Regions from separate parts of the Alteromonas sp. G4i35 genome, predicted to be linked through region 2. Evidence: predicted binding sites of a transcription regulator. Region 2 holds the regulator's gene; each other region holds the start of a gene.

Region 1 (7,242 bases), on a different contig from region 2:
TTCGTCGCGTTGTTTTAAACGCTGCACTATCTGGCACGCCAGCAAACCAGTTATCAATAGTCCCTACAGAAGACACTGCATTACGTGCTGCTGTAGACAGCTGCTTTAATTGTTTTTATGACGCAAGAAGCGATTTTGCATTAGCCAGCAATGTTCACCACACCCTCGATAAACTTAGCCAGCACTTACCGCTCGTTGGTATTACTAACGGCAATGTAAACGCGCAAAAAGTAGGGTTAGACCGTTACTTCACGGCGATCTTACACGCCAGTGTGGAACGGCCTATGAAGCCTGCTCAAAACATGTTTGATGAAGCGGCCTCACTGATAAAGGTAACGCCGTCGCACATTTTACATGTGGGCGATAATATTATTAAAGACGTCTTCGGTGCCATTAATGCAGGCTATCAGTCGGCTTGGTTTGCATGTAATCGTCCAATGCAGTTGAAATTAGAACCCGTTTCAGTACTTCCACACGTTCAACTTGATTCATTAGAAGAGCTTATTCAATTTGTCTAGGCGCTATTTATCTCGAAAATACAGACCTCTACTACTCATTCTTTTGCGGGATGTGAACCTTTGAGTAAGCCGCATTATTAAAGGTCTAGAGAGCCGCACTTAGGGTGTATAGATTTTAACGCTCACTCGTTATACACTGAAAACTGAAGTCGTAGTTTTTGTGTCCTCATGGAAAAACCTGCTATCTCGAAGTCAAGGTCGCAACAAGCGTCCAAGGTAGATAAGCCAACCTCGAATGTTCATGAACATGCCGAGACAGGTCGCTCTTTTTGGCCGTTTAAGCCACTGTCTGGCTTGTATCAAGATGTATTTATTATCTTGTCTTGGATTGCCATATGGCAAATTGGACGCATTGTTGAATACACTGAACACGCCAGTGTTTGGTTTCCTGCGGCAGGCTACACCCTTGCATGCTTCTTAGTTTTAGGTTGGCGCGCGGTAGTGCCTATTATGGTGGCCGCCATTGCGATTACCGTCTGGAATGGTCATAACTACTCGCTGCCGTTAAGTAACGTAGAAATGATGTGGGGCGGCGTGTTATTCGGCGTTGCACATATGCTCCCTTACTATGCAGGAGCCAGTGTTCTCGGCCATCTATTGAGAAAGCCCGACGTCACCACACCCCAATTAATCGTCTCGTTCTTAATCATCGGCTGTATTTCGTCGTTAGTTGCTACGCAACTAGTCATTGGTTCACTTGTTCTCACTAATCAGATGTCAGCGGCGGATATTAAAGAAGCGATGCTGCCCTTTTGGATAGGGGATATGGCTGGTGTTGTAGTGCTTGCACCTCTTTTTGCTGGCTTGTTAGTAAAAATAAGTGCGGCTTCTAAAATAGACCTCTTAGCATTTTCTAACTGCGCTTCATCCGATTTACACAGCTACTTTAAAAAAGTGGCAATCAATTTGGCCCTCATACTATTCGTCATGTTATTGGCAAAACTTACCCAGTCTCGTGACAGTGCATTTGCTATCTTTTTTCTCGCCATTACCCACATGTGGATAGCGTGTACTGAAAGCACGAAGCGTAATGTTATAAGCCTTGCAATAAGCAGCCTATGCATTGTTTTGCTGGTGCATATATTCGCCTTAATGGATTACGTCAAGGTGTATCAGTTTGCACTCAACGTTATTGCAGCCAACGCTTTATTTGGTATAGCCATTCCTCAGTTACAAGCAGACAATGCTTTGCTCAAAGACCGTGTTTTTGTGGATACCTTAACCCAAGCTTATACGCGGGAGTATTTGGCTCAGCGCAGCGCACTAGAAATGGCTCAGAGCCGTGAATCTGGAAGCTCGCTTTATTTCGTTATGTTTGATTTAGATAAGTTTAAACGTATTAACGACGAATTAGGCCATGTAGACGGCGACAACGCATTGCGCCGACTAAGTCAGGTGACGAAGGATATTGTGCGTAAAGCTGATGTTTTTGCCCGTTTCGGCGGCGACGAATTTGTATTGCTTCTGCCTAATATCAGCGAGCAAAACGCCCTTAATTTGGTGGAAAAAGTACGTGAAGGAATAAACGCAATCGTTATTTCAGAAGTGTCATTATCATCGAGCTTCGGCGTCACTCTCATGCAGCAAAGCGATACACTCGAGACACTTATTCAGCGCGCCGATCGGGCACTCTACGCATCAAAAGAAAAAGGCGGCAACACAATAACCCTTGAATAATGGGGTCAGAGTACATTTAATCGCTCAAATACGCTGACGACAAAAATGTACTCTGACCCCGTTATTACGAAAGCAGAAATGTACTCTGACCCCAATTTTATACGTGGGAGTTATCTTCTAGTACGTTTTGGCGCATGGATTCACATGGGCTTTGACAAACCGGTCTCCCAACCACTTTAGCTGGAACACCCACCACAGTAACGTGAGCTGGAACACTATTGAGTACAACGCTACCAGCGCCTACTTTTGAGCCTTCACCTATCTCAATATTTCCAAGGATCTTGGCGCCAGCGCCAATTAACACGCCTTGGCGAATTTTAGGGTGGCGGTCGCCCGACTCGTTACCGGTACCACCTAATGTAACGCTCTGCAAAATAGATACGTTGTCTTCAACCACTGCAGTTTCGCCCACTACAATGCCAGTTGCATGGTCAAACATGACGCCTTTACCTATACGCGCAGCAGGGTGGATATCTACACCAAAGCTTGCCGAGTTGCGGCTTTGTAAGAATAAAGCAAGCTGATGACGCCCATGAACCCAAAGGTAATGCGCCATGCGGTGTACTTGCACAGCATGAAAACCTTTAAAGTGAAGTAAGGGAGTAAGGTAATCGTTGACCGCCGCATCCCGCGCCTTAATCGCTAGAATGTCAGCAATAGCCGCTTCGCTGATGCCTGGCTCAAGTAAGTAAGCTTCATCGAAAACTTCACGAATGGCGAGCGCAGGCATAACGTCGTCTGCCATTTTGTTCGACAGAATAAAGCTTAGCGACGATTCAAAGTTGTGATGTGCAAGAACACTGGCATGCACATAGCTAGACAGCAAAGGCTCTTTTTCAGCAACAACTTGCGCTTCTTGTTTCAGCGTAGACCAAAAATCGATGGGCGTAGTAAGTGCGGTCATGAGCATGTCCCGTTATATAAAAATGCTGTGTTCTATCAGAAAATTGGGTAAGCAATCTAAACTTGTTCCTTGCTGTGCATATCTATGCTGACAAAAAGAAACGCATAAAAGTTTACCTGAGTTTGATGTGATGCAATACCGATGTGATACCGACCAAGCGCATAATTCGATCAATTTATCGAATTAATTCGTTATAGCTAATAACCGTATCGTACATGTATACATCGTTAAAGCACTCTGCTCTCTCGCTGCGTCTAACTGAGTGCTTCCATTAATTTAATAGAACGTCCAGAGCGCTCGTATCTTTCATTAAATAATACTAAAAATCATGATTGCACAAGAACGTATAATGCCGTTGAAGTTTATCTTCACTGGGAAAAACTGGACTGTATAAATTAACAGGCAGGTGGCATAATAGCGCGCTGCTGAATGTATAACACTATCAACTAACAGGTACCACACTATGGATGTATCTCGACTGCTAGACGAGCTAAACGACAAACAGCGTGAAGCAGTAGCAGCCCCACTATCTAACGCCCTAGTTTTGGCTGGCGCGGGCAGTGGTAAAACCCGCGTATTAGTGCATCGCATTGCGTGGTTAATGGAAGTCGAAAACATCGCCCCTTTTTCTATTTTGGCAGTGACCTTTACCAATAAAGCAGCCAAAGAAATGCGCGGCCGAATAGAGTCGTTGATGGGTCGCAGCCTGCACAATATGTGGATTGGTACCTTCCACGGGCTTGCACACCGCCTGTTACGCGCGCATCATGCAGAAGCCAACTTGCCTGAGAATTTTCAGATAATTGATTCGGATGATCAGTATCGACTTATTCGCCGCATTCTGAAGGCCATGAACTTGGACGAAAAGCATTGGGCACCTCGTCAAATTCAGTGGTACATAAATGGCAACAAAGACGAAGGCTTGCGCCCTCAGCACATTGAAACCCACGGCGATCATATTCAAAAGACCATGCGCGAAGTCTATGCGGCATATCAAGACGCTTGCGACCGTTCAGGCTTGGTAGATTTTGCTGAACTGTTGCTACGCGCACATGAATTATGGGCTAAAAACCCAGAAGTATTAGCCCACTATCAACGTCGTTTCCGTGCAGTGTTGGTAGACGAATTCCAAGATACCAACAATATCCAATATGCATGGCTTCGTATGCTGTGTAGTGGTGGTAATAATAACATTATGATTGTTGGCGACGACGATCAGTCTATTTACGGCTGGCGCGGCGCGAACGTAGATAATATTCAGCACTTCCTGAAAGACTTCAACGAGCCTACTACTATTCGCCTTGAGCAGAATTACCGCTCTACAGGAAACATTCTTAAAGCGGCGAACACGGTTATCGACAACAATACGGGCCGTTTAGGGAAAGAGCTTTGGACGGAAGACGCGCAAGGCGAGCTGATTTCTGTATATGCGGGTTTCAACGAGCTAGATGAAGCGCGCTTTATTGTTTCGAAAATCAAAGATTGGCTGAATCAAGGCAACGCCCTTACTGATACCGCCATTCTTTATCGAAACAACGCCCAGTCTCGAGTACTGGAAGAAGCCTTGCTACACGAAGGGCTGGCGTATCGCATATACGGCGGTCTGCGCTTCTTCGAACGCCAAGAAATTAAAGACGCCCTTGGCTATATGCGCATGGTAAGCCACCCGCACGACGATGCAGCTTTCGAGCGTGTAGTAAACACCCCAAGTCGCGGTATTGGTGAGAAAACCTTATCGCAAGTGCGCGACACCGCGCGAATGCACAACTGTTCAATGTGGCAGGCGTGTCAGTTGCTCATTAATGAAGGTGGCTTCAAAGGCCGCGCGCTAAACGCTATGCAAAGCTTTGTGTTGCTAATTACTGAGCTAGAGCAATCCACGTTAGATGAGCCCCTTGACCAACAAGCCGATAAAGCTATTCGCCAATCTGGTCTGTACGCTATGTACCAAGCAGAGCGCGGAGAAAAAGCTCAAGCACGTCTAGAAAACTTAGAAGAATTGGTTACTGCATGTAAGACCTTTATCGTGCCTGAAGAAGCCGAAGAAATGTCGCCTCTGGCAGCCTTTCTAGCTCATGCGTCGCTGGAAGCGGGTGAAACCCAGGCGGATAAAGACCAGGACGCCGTCCAGATGATGACCATACACACCGCCAAAGGCCTTGAATTTCCGCTGGTATTCTTAGCAGGTGTAGAAGAAGGCATGTTCCCTAGCCAAATGACCAACGACGAGCCAGGTCGAATGGAAGAGGAACGCAGACTTTGCTATGTTGGTATGACCAGAGCAATGCAAAAGTTGTATATTACTTATGCAGAAAGTCGTCGACTCTATGGCCAAGATAAGTATCATACTGCTTCTCGATTTATTCGCGAAATGCCAGCAGACTGCGTTGAAGAGGTTAGGCTGAAATCGACGATTTCGCGGCCCGTGCACAACCGCTTTAGCCAAGCGACGTCGCACGCCAGTTTTGAAGAAACGGGCTTTAGTTTAGGTGAGCGAGTTGTACACCGTAAATTTGGCGAAGGGATCGTACTTAACTACGAAGGGAGTGGTGAGCACGGTCGAGTTCAAGTAAACTTCGACGAATTTGGCAGCAAATGGCTGGTACTTGCTTACGCAAAGCTGGAGAAAGCGTAACATTATTAATAGGCAAGGTAGCCTAAACCTAAGTTGAAATGTATGCAGCAACACGTGCTGATCATCGAAAATGGTGAAGGCAACCTTGAACTTATAGCGAAATTAGTACGCCGGGCAGGTCTTACCCCCGTTGGCGCAACGTCGCTGACAGAAGGCAAAGCACGGTTTTCGCAAAATATGCCGGAAACCTTTCTGTGTGCTATTGTTGCATACTCGCTTCCCGATGCACCAAAAGGCGAAGCCATCGACTTTACGGTTGAGTCTTTCATTCCCACCATTGCTACAACAGAAAGTTTAGATAGCGCTATTCGCGATAAAGTCCTAGAACGTGACGTTGTCGATTACATTCCCAAAGAAAATTCGCAGAACTACGACTACCTCAATCGTCTTATTAGCAGATTAGAAAAAAACAAGTCTACTGGCGTCGTCGTCGTAAGCACTAATCGGGTGTTGCGCTCAAAAACCGTTTCATTACTTCAGCGCCACAATTTTATTGCGTTTGAATGCCTAACGGCTACAGACGCTATGCAATGCTTGTCTGAACACAAAAACGTACGTCTTGTTATCACTGACAACACGTTGCCTGATATGACAGGCACGCACTTTGTCGCCAGTTTAAGAAAAGCCTTTTCGAAAGAACAGCTGGCAATTATGGGCGTTGCTGGAGGCAAAGGCATGTTAATGTCTGCGCACTTTATTAAAAGTGGTGCAAATGACTTCTTGCGAGTGCCCTACTGTCATGAAGAGTTCTTGTGTCGCGTGATGCAGAACGTGGAATATATTGAGAGCGTTGAAGAAATTCGTCGTGTGGCCAACACCGACTATTTAACAGGTTTGCCTAACAGGCGCCACTTCTTCTACATGGTTACTGTACAACACCAAAACCTGTCTGAGGATCACGCTCTCGCCCTTATTGACCTAGACTTTTTCAAATCGATAAACGATACCCATGGCCATGACGCAGGTGACATTGTGCTAAAAGCCATGGCGGCCCTTATTGAGTTTTATTTTCCAGACGAAATTATTTCCCGCTTTGGTGGCGAAGAGTTTTGTATATACATGCCGTCAACACCACTAAAAGAAGCCTGTGAGCGTTTAGACGACTTCAGAAAAGTGGTGGAAGCGGAAATTATTCAGCTGCCTAAAAGCGACATTAAAGTGACCTGCAGTATTGGGGTAAGTGGCGCCCACACTCAGCGCGTAGATAAGCTACTAAGCCTTGCCGACAAGCAGCTTTATGCCGCCAAAAATAGTGGGCGTAACCAAGTGAAGTGCGAACCACCAGATGTTCCTCAGCAAGAGCAAGCTTCACTGCTTTAGCTTTTCACTCAATCAACCGCCGCTAAGCTGTCCGACGTTTCATTAAAGACTTGTGCGCAAAAGCACCTACTCCACCGCTAGCTTTCGCGCTTTACGCTGACTGCGGTAATTAACTAGCGAGTCGGCACTAAACAAGATAAGCGCAAACCACACAAAGCCGAAGGTTACCAAGCGCGACTCTTCAAGCG
Region 2 (7,242 bases):
ACTGCACCAAATACCATGATAAGCCCGTGTACCGTAGTCATTTGGTTAAAGAAGTTTGGCTCTACAATTTGTAGACCGGGTTGGAATAGTTCAGCGCGGATCACCATGGCCATCGCACCACCAACTAAAAACATAATAAAGGCAAACCACAGGTAAAGTGTGCCTATGTCTTTGTGGTTAGTGGTAAACAACCAACGCGTTATCCCTTTAGGAATATGATCGTGGTGTTCATGGTCATCATGTAGGTGACCGTCATGAGGCGCAGAGGTATCTGGCGAAATAACTTCAGTTGCTTTGCTCATTGTCTGCTCCTAGTTTCCGTTTGCCACTGCGTTGACATCTTTGGCTTGAACCATATCGCCAGTTTTATTGCCCCAGGCATTTCGCTCGTAAGTGACTACGGCGGCAATTTCCTTAAGACTTAGCATTTTTCCAAACGCTTGCATGGCTGTTCCTGACTTTCCATGCAGCACGATGTCAATGTGACCTTGCTGATCTTCTAGTGCCATCTTGCTGCCTTTTAATGCCGGGAACACGCCAGGTAAACCTTCACCATTTGGCATATGGCAAGCAGCGCACGTTGCGTTGTATACTCGCTCGCCCTCTTTCATCAGTTCATCCATAGACATATTCATAGAAAGTAGACGCTGCTCTTCTTCTTTTGCTTTACGAACAATCTCTTCTTGTTCGCCCATCCACTTTTCAAACTCGGCGGGTTCTTTAGCAATTACCACAACCGGCATATAGCCGTGGTCTTTACCACAAAGCTCTGCGCACTGTCCGCGATAAATACCCGGCTCATTCACCTTGGCCCAAGACTCGTTAATAAAGCCGGGGTTGGCATCTTTTTTCACGGCAAAGTCAGGAACCCACCAAGAGTGGATAACGTCGTCAGAAGTAATAAGAAAACGTACTTTTTTACCTGTGGGAATAACCAGAGGGCGGTCAACTTCAAGCAGGTAGTTATCTGTTTTCTGGAATTTGTTCTCTATTTGCTCGCGCTGAGTGGCGAGTAAAGAATAAAACTCTACATCGCTATCCATGTACTTGTAATGCCATTTCCATTGAGAGCCTGTTACTAACACCGTCATGTCAGGCTCAGACGTGTCTTCCATAGCAATTAGAGTATTCGCTGCGGGTACCGCCATGAAGATAAGAATAAGGAAAGGAATAACGGTCCAAGCAATTTCAACCTTCACGTTTTCGTGAAAATTAGCTGGCTTGGCGCCACGGGACTTTCTATGTAGATACATTGAGGCGAACATCACGCCAAAAACTACAACCGCGATACCTACACAAATGAAGAACATCAACATATGGAGGTCGTATACCTGCCCACTGATGTCGGTAGCACCGCGTCTCAAATTAAGCGAAGAGGCTTCTTCGCTTGCTTCTTGCGCAAAAAGCAAAGGGGAAAAAAGCAAAATTGGTATACTAGAACACCATTTTACGAAAACGGTCGTTAGTTGTTTCACTCAGCACCTCCGTAATGGCGTGGTCAAAGACGCTGATTAATTTGCGCGATGCCCTACCAAATGGTTTGCGAACGATTGACCCATAACCTCAACTTGTAAAACAAATTTAGAGCCATTGTTATTATTTTGTTAATCTCTGTATAAGAATTGCGCAATAATGTCGTGCCGTCTAGTCTTTTCTATTAAAAATTTAACGAAGTGGTTAATTTTTAATCATTTACTAAAATGGTCGCGGGGGATTTCACGTGCAAAAAGAGAAAGCCATTGCTGTGAGATGCCCTTGGAATCAAACAGGCATTTTGAACACGGGGTTAAAGTAAATGCTCGACTAACTAGTTAAGAAATCAATAAGTAATCGATTACTCAATGTCGATTTCAAACAAAATTCAAAATAAAAAATGGAAAATACTTGAAGCATTCATAGAAAGAATAACGTGAGTAATGATAAAAATAAGCGCGCAGAAAACCAACAGGTTTGCTGGGCAGGATAAAACCTAAGTTGGCAGATTGAGGAAAAAAACAGGAACAAAAGACATAAAAAAAGCGGCTAACGCGCCGCTTTTATACAAACAAGCTAAAATACTACATCCAGTCAGCGTTTCTGATCACACCCACCGCAATGCCTTCTATCGCAAAATGTTCAGTCGCCAAATCAACTTTTATTGGTGCAAACTCATCATTCTCAGCATGAAGCAATACTTCACGCCCGCGTTTCTCTAGACGCTTTACGGTGACGTCTTCATCTACACGCGCCACAACCACCTGACCGTTGTGTACATCAGTGGTGCGATGAACAGCGAGAAGATCACCGTCTAAAATACCAATGTCTTTCATGCTCATACCGTTAACGCGTAGCAAAAAGTCGGCATGGGGTTGAAACAGTGCAGGATCGACTTTGTAGTGCGATTCAACATGCTCTTGCGCCAAGATCGGCTCACCGGCTGCAACACGCCCAATTAACGGTAGGCCTTCTTCTTCTTGTGCGTCGTTATCAAGAGGGATATTGAGCTTAATGCCACGAGACGTACCAGGCAAAATTTCAATCACGCCTTTACGCGCCAATGCTTTCAAATGTTCCTCTGCTGCATTAGCAGAACGAAAGCCAAGCTGACGGGCTATTTCCGCACGAGTAGGCGGCATTCCCGTTTCTAACATGGTTGTTTTAATAAGTTCTAAAACTTCGGTTTGTCGAGCTGTGAGTGGGCGCATAAAAGACCTGTCTGTTCATACAGTTCCTGTAAGTATATACACCTAAAACTAAATAACAAGCACTTGCCGCGTCTTTTGCGATCTGCAATAGCCTACGACAAGTGCTTTCCTCTTATTTTACGAGAAGAGCCATGTTCGGGTTACTAATTTGTAACTCCAGCTCCCCATCACTATTTTGACGTGTGCGCATGCCTTCAACATTATCGAGCCCAAGTCCAGGGCTTTGCCACACCACATTGCCTTTATTATCAACCTCAACCACGCGATATGCGATGCTGTCATAATAATTGTACGAATAGTCATTCTCGTTAGGCTGGTAGATAGCGAGAATCGACTGATTAGACGACGTCGTTGGAACAGCCGCTATATACTGAGGGTAGAATGACGGTGCTATAGCGTCTTTGAGTTCTAATGCATCGCTCGCCACGTCATAAACATTGATGGTGTTGTAGTTTCTATTTAAACACGCAAATTCAAGTTCGCTATCACTATCAAAATTTACCGTGAGCAATTGGTCACAATTGGTTTCCAATTCATTCAATCCAACAAATTCACCATCCTGCATTTTATAGAGCTTGAGCGAACTATAGCCCCCAACAGCAAAATAATGCACACCGTCTTTTTCAGAGGCAGCAAGCGCATTAATTGAAAAATCGTTAATGATTGAGTCGATAAGCACCTGATTCTCGATATCAAACGCTTTAAGTCGATTGTTCTCAATAATAACTGCATCGGCGTAACTGTCGTTATTTACGTCAATGGCTTCAATAAACGAAATTTCACTATTCTGATTATTGTTCAGTGTCCACTGAATAGCGTTATCTGTAAGTCTCACGACATTAAACGACGAACTATAATCCAGTGCCCCTATTAGTAACTCACCCACACCGTCATTGTTGTAGTCTGTAACGACCGGTTTGCTATAGTTATAGACATCTTCGCCAACCTCAGCACTTATCGCAAAGTTATCCTCTTTATCTACCGATAAAATCTGAATAGATGATTCGTAACTACTTGTATCGCTAACAAAGACGGCTCTTTCATCATTATCGCCATAAGGTGCCCAACCCGCGGCATGATATCTACTCGCGCGCGGCGCACCTTTTATATCTGACAAGGCATATTCACCGTTGGCATCTTGTTGCGCTACTAAAATTTGATTATCACCAGTCCAAATAATGTCGTCCACATTGTCATTGTCTAAATCGTCAATGAGAAGTGACATGCCACTGTAAGTGTTGTGGTTAAGAGCCCACTGCTCAGAGATTTGTCCCGCTTCTAATGCAAAACCTCTAACTTGTCCCCACTGACACTCGGAGACAACCACTATTCCTTCTGTAGCTGGGCTTTCTTTACTATAGGCGATATCACAAATGTCTCCATGTTCCGCCGTTGCCAAACTGCTTTTCGATACTGCTGAGTAGATTGAGATATCATTCCAACTATCGGCACCGATGATTTCATCTACACCATCGTTATTCATATCACCCAGCACAACAAATGCGTCGCTGAACCCGCTACCGTATAGCCATTGGTTGGCACCGCTTTCGATATCAAATACATAACCATTGTTCGTTACCATTTCTATCGATGCGTCATCATCTACGTTACCAAAAGCAAGGTTATTGACGCCGTCAATATCGTACTGTTGCAACTGCTCACCTGTGCGAACATCTACAATGGCAATAGAAGTCGCATTGTAATATTCGCTCCCATATAAATAAGCAACTTCATCAACTCCGTCACCATTGATGTCGTAAAATAAGCCAGAAATAATACTATCTTCAATAATAAACACCGCTTCTGCGTTACTTTCGCGGTCTTTTATTACAGACAATCCCTGTTGAGTAAGAAGGTAGATTTCATCATTATTGTCACCATCAACATCTTGGGTATGCACGCTTCTAATTTCGCCTTTAGTTGGCAGTTTATACGGATACACATAGGTATTTTTAAGCGTATTGCCTTCTAGCGAAAATCCGCCCACGTTGCGAGCATTTACCGTGATAAGTTCACTTACACCATTGGTCGAAGCAATAGCAAAGCCGTGATTATAAATTGGTGTCATCACAGTAGTACGAGCATAAGCCGGGGCCTTGTCCGCATAAGAAGTGATTTCGAGCGTTTGTTGGGATTCAGTTCCGTCTAAGCTAGCGAAACTAAACATATAAGTTTGAGCGTTGAAAAGTTGATTCGCAGGTACATTCCAGGTCATCAGACCTTCCGCATTTAACGAAGCACCGGGAGGCGCTGAAATAAGCTCTCCCGCGACGTCATCGTCAACTCTGTCTGGGTCACTCATCGATACGGTAAACTCTACGTATCCGCCCGCAGTTACTACTTCAGGCATATTCGATGCAGTGAGCGTCATAGGAGAATTGCCGATCTCAACGAAAGTAGGCTGGGATTCAACAACGTTAATACCGTCTGACACCACCATGGTAACTTTAACTTCATCACCGAAGACTGCGCTGTAAGGTGGCAGCGTGGTACCATTAACATCGTCAAGGACTACACCATTTACATACCAGCGAAACGAAATCACCAGCTCTGAGTCGGGAGTATCTGAATCATGATAGTAGCCAGGCTCAACGGTGACTTCATCTGTGGTATAGACAGTCTCATAGGCATAGTAATAAGGCTGATTCACTACAGGAGGTACGGATATCGCATCGATATCTGAAAGCGCAAGGCCAGTATGATTTCCGCTGGCAAACGCTGTTAGATTATTAAAGTATACACCTACATCGTAAATATCATCGCCGTTGTTATCTTCGCCATAGCGAACAGCGCCATCAATAACGTCAATTCCAGCCGTTTTATCTCCTTTTACGACCAGCGAGCCAGATGACGAATAGGGAAGGTCGCCCTGATCAGAAGAATATGCAAAGTCCAATTTGCCTTTAGACGCAATGTAGATTGAACCATTAAGTTCAGACACGAAGGTGTTGTTTGTCACCCCTTCTGCTGATGTGCCACTGACCTTGTAAGTTTCACCATTGTGCGTGACAGTAAGATACTGCCTCGTCTCTTCATAAAACGTACCTGTTTGTGGGCGGTAGCGAAAATCAACACTTAAGTAGCCTTTTAATGTTGTGCGCACGCCACCGTCTAGCATAGACAAAGTAGTGAAATAAGACGTTACTTCGGAGCTGTTTTCACCTGCGTCAGTAATAACTAGCGAAAATTGTCCGTCATACCGAGTGGAGTCGTAATATTGAATGCACTGATCATAGTCTACAGTAATCGTTCCTTTACCCGTGTCTTCATCAAGCTTACCTGAGTATGTTACTGATCCTGATTCATAGCACTCGGTCGTACCTTCAACGTTGCCGTTCTCATCTAGGAAGGTGTAGATATCATATTGATCTACATAGGGTGAGCCACTTGTATTGTCACCAAAGAGCGTGATGTAAACCTCTTGTACTGCGCTGATATCCACAGTAGAGACTTTCGTTTCTCCACTGTAGTTCGCATCAGCATAGGTGGTTGCCGCCGAGTTTAGTCGTGACTCTGAGTAATCTAAAGGATTTGATAAAATTTCTAGTGCTGTCGGCTCAGGTGGAGGTGGTGGGTTTGTAGGTGGAGAAGAATCAGAGCCACCTCCACCACCACACGCAGTTAGAGCTAAAAGAGAAAAAAGGCCAGAAAAACCCAAGCGCGAAGTTTTCATACATCGTCCCTGATTTAAAAGGCATGTCGGCTTTTTAGTTAAAAGCTCAAAACAAGCCTAATTATTAAGTTTAATAAAATATTCGTTTTTTATAACTTAACTTTATCAATCTAGCAACAGCGCCTTGAGCGTATACGCTTATATTTAATGTAGGCGAAGCCACGTACTATTATTATTCATCCCATACGACTTGGTTTCTGCCCTGCTCCTTGGCTCTGTACAGCGCCTTGTCAGCAAGCGATAAGAGGGCGCTGAAATCCGCCTCAAAGGTGTCTTTGATAAATGTTGCGCCAACGCTGATCGATAAATTCATCGTGTCTGTCTTGTAGGTCACCCTTCCTTCTTCAACAGCAATGCGCAGTGCTTCTAGCTGCCTATGGATCTCTTCTTTCTTGTCACCTATCATGACTATTGCAAACTCTTCTCCTCCTAATCGAGCCACGACATTTGGCGTTTGATTATGTTTAGCTATTTTTCTCGCAACAGCAATAAGCGCCTGATCTCCAGCATCGTGACCGTAGGTATCGTTTACTTTTTTGAAGTGATCAATATCGACGATAGCAACACATCCACGACAATGTTGTTTTGAAAATGAGATGCACTCGTCAAGGAACGCGCGTCGGTTATAAAGGCCCGTTAAAGAATCAGTCATCGCCAAATGCCTAAGCTTCTCTTCAGCAACGGCTCGGGCTTCCTCAAGCTCTACTGCGTAGAACAAGCCAGCCAATGCATCTAAAAAGGGCTGTAGAAACTCAGCATCTTCGTCAGTGTAGGTATCAAACTTATTCGCTAAACCGACCATTCCCACTACTTTATCTTTCACTTTTATAGGTAGGCCTAAAAATCGGCTAATGCGCGGATGACCGTGCGGAACACCTTTGGAAT
Region 3 (7,242 bases), on a different contig from region 2:
CCATTACTAACTGTTCAGGGGCCAAGTCCTGTTCGTTTATTTGTGCAACTTTTGCTTTTACGGCTTCTAAGGTAGCTAAAACATTGGCGTTGTTTTGTCTGTCTACGCGAATAGATATAGCCGGATTGCCGTTTTGCACACTGTAGTTTGCACCGTCAGCGCGGGTGATTTTAATTTCGGCAATGTCATTTAGCGTGATAGGGCTGCCGTCTCGCCATTCAAGGATCATTTCACCCATTTGCGTAGGCTCGTAGCGACCTTCAAAACGCAGGGTATAGCGTCTTCTGCCCACATCGACAAAGCCGCCTGAAATATCATTCGCACGCCCCAACTCGTTGGCAACTGCCGTTAGGTCAATGCCTAACTGCGCCGCTTTAAACGGGTCGAAAACAATTTGAAACTCCTCAACGCCGCCAACCCCGCTTTCCATACGCGCCCTTGCAACGCCCGGGATGGATTCAAGCTGAGGTTTAATGACATCGGTAAAAAAGGTTACATAGGTATTAATTTCGTTTGGATTGCCCGGAAGGCGCTGAAGAAAAAAGTAGGTCAAAGCGGGGGCGTCTCCCCCACTTCCAGCAAGCATAATATTAGGGGACAAGGCATCGCGAGGTAGTGGCGGTACGCGATTCATGCGGCTAATCACTTCAATGAGCGTTTTCTGCATGTCCGTATCTAAACCAAACTCTAGATTAATCCACGCATTACCTTGGTTTGCCCATGCATTCATCGACTCAAGGCCAGGGATCCCTTGCAGCACTTCCTCTTGAGGTTCAATGATCTCCGACTCAATTTCTTGGGGCGACGCAGCGCGCCACGAGGTCTGGATGTTGATATTCGGTCGTTCAATGTCAGGAAACAGCTGTACAGGTAAATTAAACAGGCTATATAGCCCTAAAAATACCAGCAGTGTTATTCCTATACCTACCCCGGTCGCGTTTTTTATTGCTTGCTTAGTGATGTCCATAATATGGCACTTATGCTTTTTATTGTTTGGTTTACTATAGGTCGCAGGAATGACAGAAAAAGTTTAAAGCCATGACACTAAGAATTTCAGCGATTATTAACATTTTGTTTAAATACCGTTTAAAAAACGTTATTTATCGCAGATGAGTGGACCTCAAAAATACGCCATTTGTCGGCGCTGGACATATTTGCTTACACCCATCGTTATTTAGGCGTCGCGACGTGGAGTGAGGGTAGGGATATTTTAAACTCGCCCTTCGGGAAGGTCTGGCAAGCTTCACTCTGGGAATTTGAAAAGCAACGGCCATCCCTGCATTCCCACGCTTTGTTAGGAAACTTGCCAGCGCCTTCTGGGTGGGCAATCATCTATGCGGATTGGTATTGGTCTTTAAGTATCGAACAAAAATTTAGAGCAAAAAAAAGCCGCTCTAGGAGCGGCTTTTTTCAAATACGTCAGCGATTACGCTTCAGCAATGATGATCACTTTGATTGAAGTGATAACGTCAGAGTGAAGTTGTAAGTCGATGTCATACTCACCAGTCTCACGAAGAGTACCAGTAGGTAGTTTAACTTCTGCTTTTTGTACTTCAACGCCAGCTGCAGTGATTGCATCAGCGATGTCACGAGTACCAACAGAGCCAAATAGTTTACCTTCGTCACCAGCAGGAGCTGCGATTGTAACTTCAGCAAGCTCAGCAACTTTTTCAGCGCGTGCGTTAGCAGCAGCTAGTTGCTCAGCAATTTTCGCTTCAAGTTCAGCACGGCGTGCTTCGAACTTTTCAACGTTGTCTTTAGTTGCAGGAACCGCTTTACCCTGTGGGAAAAGGAAGTTACGAGCGTAACCAGACTTAACAGTCACTTGGTCGCCCAGGCCGCCAAGGTTGGCGATTTTATCTAGTAGGATGATATTCATCTTAGCTAACCCTTATATTCGCCAAATTACTTGTGTGAATCAGTGTACGGAAGCAACGCAAGGAAACGTGCGCGCTTGATCGCAGAGGACAGCTGACGCTGATATTTTGCGCTTGTACCAGTAATACGGCTAGGGACAATTTTACCGCTCTCAGTGATGTAGTTCTTAAGAGTAGCGATATCTTTGTAATCAATCTCAGTCACACCTTCTGCAGTGAAACGGCAGAACTTACGACGTCTGAAAAAACGAGCCATGGGTGATCTCCTTAAGCGTTGTCTTCAGTGGTTTCAGTTTTCTTTTCCGCGCGATCTTGGCGAGGAGCAGAATCGTCACGACGCTCACGACGAGGCTCTTCTTTCATCATTGGAGAAGGCTCAGTCACAGCAGTCTTAGTGCGCATAACCATGTTACGTAGGATCACGTCGTTGAAACGGAAAGCATTTTCCAATTCATCAACAGCTTCTGCAGACGCTTCAGCATTGATTAGTACGTAGTGGGCTTTGTGCAGCTTTTCAATTGGGTAAGCCAGTTGACGACGGCCCCAATCTTCTAAACGATGAATCTGACCACCGTCTTGCTTTAGGATTGTGGTATAACGCTCGATCATACCAGGTACTTGTTCACTCTGATCAGGGTGAACCATAAATACGATTTCGTAATGACGCATTATAGCTCCTTACGGTTGTAGCCTCGACAGTACAGCCGACTGTATGGAGACAAGGAACGAATTGGGATGGCTGTAAGGGCGCGCATTATACGCAGCAGTTACTAATTGCACAAGCATTAATCACCTTTAGAACAATCATCTGCCCTTTTCCCAAACACTACGCTCAGACATTTAATCAAAATACTGTTTATTTATACAGCAAAATGCTGTACAGTTTTTGTGTCTTTAATAAACAGGGGACCTACCATGGCCATTACCACACAGTATGTTGTTACGCACAAAGGGGTAGAAAAATTGGTAACTACCGACAAAAAAGAAGCCGATCAGTATGACAAAATGCTCGATGCAGCAGATAACCTTGCTGACTACATTCATGCGAAGGGCATCAAGCTAGACGATAGCGTAGTGGAAGAGCTCACCATCATGCTGTCTAAAAACAAAGATAAAATCAGTAAGATTTTCAAAGGCGCTACCGCAGAAAGCGTATTAGAAGATGAAAGCGCAGAAGTAGTAAAGCTACAAGCTAACGGCTGATAATTTAGGCGCGCCTCTCTTTTGCGTCGTTATGATGAGCAATTAATAAGAGCAATTGCCGCTTTAGGCTGATGAGATCTGATAGCATAGCTATACGCAAAAATGTTATTTGATAACATTACCTCAACGCGGCAATGTGTTTTCTCTGGTTTTTAACTGGGTGAACAGACGTGTCGCTTTTGCTAATGTGAACATAAGACGTAAATACAGGTCGGGCTTAGCGTGAATACCATCAATAAAAACAATAGCACTCACTCCCAGCGCAACGCAGTGTCTGAAGAGCACAACGCAGTGAATAAAGAGCGTAACACAGCGATTGAAGTTAGCAATTTACAGTTTTCGTACACCAAAGAAAGCCCCCCCATCATTGACATTAAAGCGTGGCAAGTTTCGCAAGGTGAGCACGTTTTTCTCTCAGGGCCTTCGGGTAGCGGAAAGAGCACATTGCTCAATTTGCTGTGCGGAACATTAACTCCAACTCAGGGCGACATTGCCTTATTAGCGCAGCCTTTCTCCGCATTATCGAACCGACAGCGGGACAAGTTTAGAGCACGCAATATCGGCGTTGTTTTTCAACAATTTAATCTTATTCCCTACCTTTCTGTGGCACAGAACATTAATGCGGCGGTGTATTTTGCAAGTACAAACGTCAGCAAGACAGCATCAGACGCAAAGCTTCGTCATTTACTGGACAAGCTACAGCTGCCTTCTCACGTGCTGCATGCGAAAGCTGACGCATTGAGTATTGGTCAGCAGCAGCGCGTTGCCATTGCCAGAGCACTGATTAACGACCCACAATTATTAATTGTCGATGAACCTACCTCTGCCCTAGATACCGATGCCAGAGATAGTTTTATGTCGCTGCTAAAAGACGTTGCAGGTGAAAGCACCATGATTTTTGTTAGTCACGATAAAGCCATGGAGAGTTATTTCGACCGCCACTGCAGCATGAGTGAATTAAGCCCAAGTACAAACCACATAAAAACGCGAGGCGATGAGGCCCCAAAAGCACAGGAGCGTGCGTAATGCTAAGTACCATTGCTATTGAAAGCTTAAAGCGCAGGAAAACAACGGCAATCCTCACACTTTTAAGCATTACCATCAGCATTAGTTTACTTTTGTGCGTGGACATTATTCGCACCCAAGTTAAAACCAGTTTTACGCGCACCGTTTCTGGTGTTGATCTTATTGTTGGCGCACCAAGTGGACAGCTTAATTTACTCCTGTCGTCAGTGTTTAATATAGGCACTCCCACCAAAGGTATTGAATATAAAAGTATTGCGGCGCTTCAATCTAACAAGCAGGTATCGTGGCTTATCCCACTATCTTTGGGTGATACCCACAGAGGTTTTAGAGTAGTAGGTACGACCAACAGCTTTTTCGACCACTTTAAATACGGTGATATGCAATCACTTGAAATGGCAGCAGGCTCGGCATTTACGCAGCCACTGTCTACCGTTGTTGGCGCAGATATCGCCAAATCATTGGGGTACAAGGTAGGGGATAAGATTATTATTTCCCATGGTCTGGGTAGCGTATCGTTCAACAACCATGATGATCACCCTTTCACTATCTCAGGCATAGTTAAGAAAACCGGTACGCCCGTAGATAAAGCCGTATACGTTACCCTACAGGGACTTGAAGAAGCCCACACAGGACCTAAACATTCCCCCACCTCAATGTTAGGCCGTAAATCTGCTGACAAGGCGAACGAGCATGAGCATGAGCATACAAAAGAACATGCAGTTTACAATAGCGAAGCGTTTACGCCTGAGTCAGTATCCGTGGTGATGCTGGGGCTTAAACATCGGGTAACTGCACTGCAGCTTCAGTATCAAATTAATCAAAGTAAAAAAGAGCCGCTAATGGCTATTCTACCGGGCATGGCACTCGCAGAACTTTGGCAAATTATGGGAAATGTTGAATCGCTATTGCTTGGCCTTTCCGGTCTTATCGTCATCTGCGCGCTAATTGGGCTTGCGACTATGCTGCTGGCAACGATGAGAGAGCGTTATCAAGAAATCGCCGTTTTACGAACTATAGGCGCAGGACCGTTTACCTTACTGCTACTCATACAGATTGAAGCGATGCTGCTTACGATTGTGAGTGCCGCACTGAGTTTAGGCTTGGTAGCTGGGCTTATGAGCGCACTAAAACCTTGGTTAAGCAGTACCTATGGGTTGTTTTTAAGCAGCCCACTGTTTGGACAAAGCAGTGTTATTATCATTTTACTGATACTGGGGTGCACATACTTGGTTTCGCTATTCCCCGCTGTGGCGGCCTACAGACGCGGCCTACACGCGGGACTAAACGCGAACTCATAAATACCCATGCCTACAGCGTTGTTTCCGGTTTTATAGGCTTTTATTTAGCCCCACATCTGTGCGCCAATAGGCAATAGGTCTTTTAATGGAGCGAGCTTAAGAGAGCTGGAGAGAGTATTACTCTCCCACTCGCTTATCTGTACTGAAACGCAATATTAGTTCGTGAACCTGATTAACCGTTGCGCGTAAATCGTGACTCGCTGCAAGCGATGCTTCAGATGAACGCTGGGTTTCAGACGCGCCGTCAGCAACCTCTACTAACTGCTGGTTAATATGCTCTGCCACCGTGCTTTGTTCTTCCACAGCGGAGGACATCTCTACCGTGGCATCGGCAATACCTTTTACGGCGTTATTAATTTCAAACAATGCACCTCGGGTTTCTTCTACTATAGCGCTGCCGTGCTCTGCTGAAGCTAGCCCTTCCGTCGATACCCTTACAGCGCGGTCAGAACGCTCAGCCAATTCATTAATGATATTGTGGATTTTATCGGTCGATTCGCGAGTTTTCGAAGCTAAAGTACGAACCTCATCGGCAACAACCGCAAAACCTCTTCCTTGTTCGCCAGCCCTTGCAGCTTCGATCGCAGCATTAAGCGCTAACAGGTTAGTTTGCTCAGCGATGGTCGAGATGATATTGGCCGCTTCGCCAATATCGCTGGTTGACTGAGCCAACTCTGTCACTGTGGTAGAGATAGACTCAACCGCCTCGCGTAAGGCGACAATCGCCTGCATGGCTTGTTCTGCTTTTTGGTTGCCTGTCTCTACATTAGATGCCGCTGTCCTTGCGCTCTTTGCGTTACTTTCTACTCGTTCGGCAACTTCTTGAATCGCTTGACTCATTTGCGTTACCGCAGACGCAATTTGCTGTGTAGCTTGATTTTGCTGAACAACCGCGGCACTGGTGCTTTCTGCTTGTTGATGCGTGGTGTTAGCAATTGATTCGAGCCCCGCTGATGCATCTTTAATTCGGGTTAATGCCGTGCGATTTCTGGCAAGTTCACACCCCAGTGCAAGTTTGGCTTGGCTTATGTGAGGGGGGTCTGGGAAGTAGGTTTGTGCCACCGTTTCATTAGCGTAGCTTTCTGGGCTAAGAGAAAGCAGCGCGCCCCAGTCTTTTCTTGTCTTGGCTTCTTGAGCAATCATTAAAACTATAGCTCCAAGCAGCGCAATACCTGCCGCTGCCCAACCATGGGTAAACGCGAGTACTAAAACAAGTAGGGCGCTTAACAGTATTGTTGGCGCCATGTGCATGAGGCCTTGCCCCAGTCGCGACATCGGCGATACCGCAGATTTTCCTTCCTGCATTCTGGCGTAAACGCTAGATGCGCGTGCTATTTCGTCATTTAACGCCGGCACTCGAACAGATTCGTAGCCTACTACTGACTTACCTTCATAAACGGGAGTCACAAACGCCGAAACCCAATAGTGATCGCCATTTTTTCTTCTGTTTTTGACTAACCCAATCCAGCTTTGCCCTGATTCCAAAGTACGCCACATTTCTTTGAAGACAGGAGCAGGCATATCTGGATGACGGATAATGTTGTGATTTTTGCCAATGAGCTCTTCGCGACTGAAGCCACTTGCTTCTACAAATGCGCTGTTACAATGCTGGATTACACCGCGCTTATCGGTAGATGAAATAAGACGATGATGTGCGGGAAACTTGTACTCTTTTTGGGTAACTGGCTGATTATTTCTCATTGGGTGCTTTCTCCATGTAGCAAAGCAATCATCCGTTAATCGTATAAGATGTTGCTTATCTCCTAAGACTAGAACATAAAATAATTCTGTCTAGCAGGAAGCAAAGATTAACGAAATTCTATAATCTATCAGCTATT

Evidence for each region. Region 2 encodes LexA, which represses DNA repair genes until DNA is damaged. Its sites were predicted from a motif close to TACTGTATNNNNATACAGTA; they were not measured.
Region 1: a site for LexA is predicted at 3,484-3,503, ahead of uvrD (DNA helicase II). Genes of this name have one in related genera too.
Region 3: a site for LexA is predicted at 2,728-2,747, ahead of ACFI6L_RS11325 (YebG family protein). Genes of this name have one in related genera too.

Annotation. Positions count from the first base shown of each region.
Region 1 is NZ_JBHNZD010000010.1:128,992-136,233, reverse strand. It holds gene ACFI6L_RS08260 (HAD-IA family hydrolase) at 1-518, shown strand, start outside; gene ACFI6L_RS08255 (sensor domain-containing diguanylate cyclase) at 687-2,195, shown strand; gene cysE (serine O-acetyltransferase) at 2,293-3,099, opposite strand; gene uvrD (DNA helicase II) at 3,563-5,734, shown strand; gene ACFI6L_RS08240 (GGDEF domain-containing response regulator) at 5,777-7,054, shown strand; gene rarD (EamA family transporter) at 7,121-7,242, opposite strand, start outside.
Region 2 is NZ_JBHNZD010000009.1:121,877-129,118, reverse strand. It holds gene ctaD (cytochrome c oxidase subunit I) at 1-302, opposite strand, end outside; gene coxB (cytochrome c oxidase subunit II) at 312-1,475, opposite strand; gene lexA (transcriptional repressor LexA) at 2,058-2,684, opposite strand; gene ACFI6L_RS07460 (COG1470 family protein) at 2,797-6,357, opposite strand; gene ACFI6L_RS07455 (sensor domain-containing diguanylate cyclase) at 6,530-7,242, opposite strand, start outside.
Region 3 is NZ_JBHNZD010000015.1:46,670-53,911, forward strand. It holds gene ACFI6L_RS11305 (efflux RND transporter permease subunit) at 1-967, opposite strand, end outside; gene rplI (50S ribosomal protein L9) at 1,427-1,879, opposite strand; gene rpsR (30S ribosomal protein S18) at 1,906-2,133, opposite strand; gene rpsF (30S ribosomal protein S6) at 2,145-2,546, opposite strand; gene ACFI6L_RS11325 (YebG family protein) at 2,793-3,080, shown strand; gene ACFI6L_RS11330 (ABC transporter ATP-binding protein) at 3,303-4,106, shown strand; gene ACFI6L_RS11335 (ABC transporter permease) at 4,106-5,404, shown strand; gene ACFI6L_RS11340 (methyl-accepting chemotaxis protein) at 5,522-7,105, opposite strand.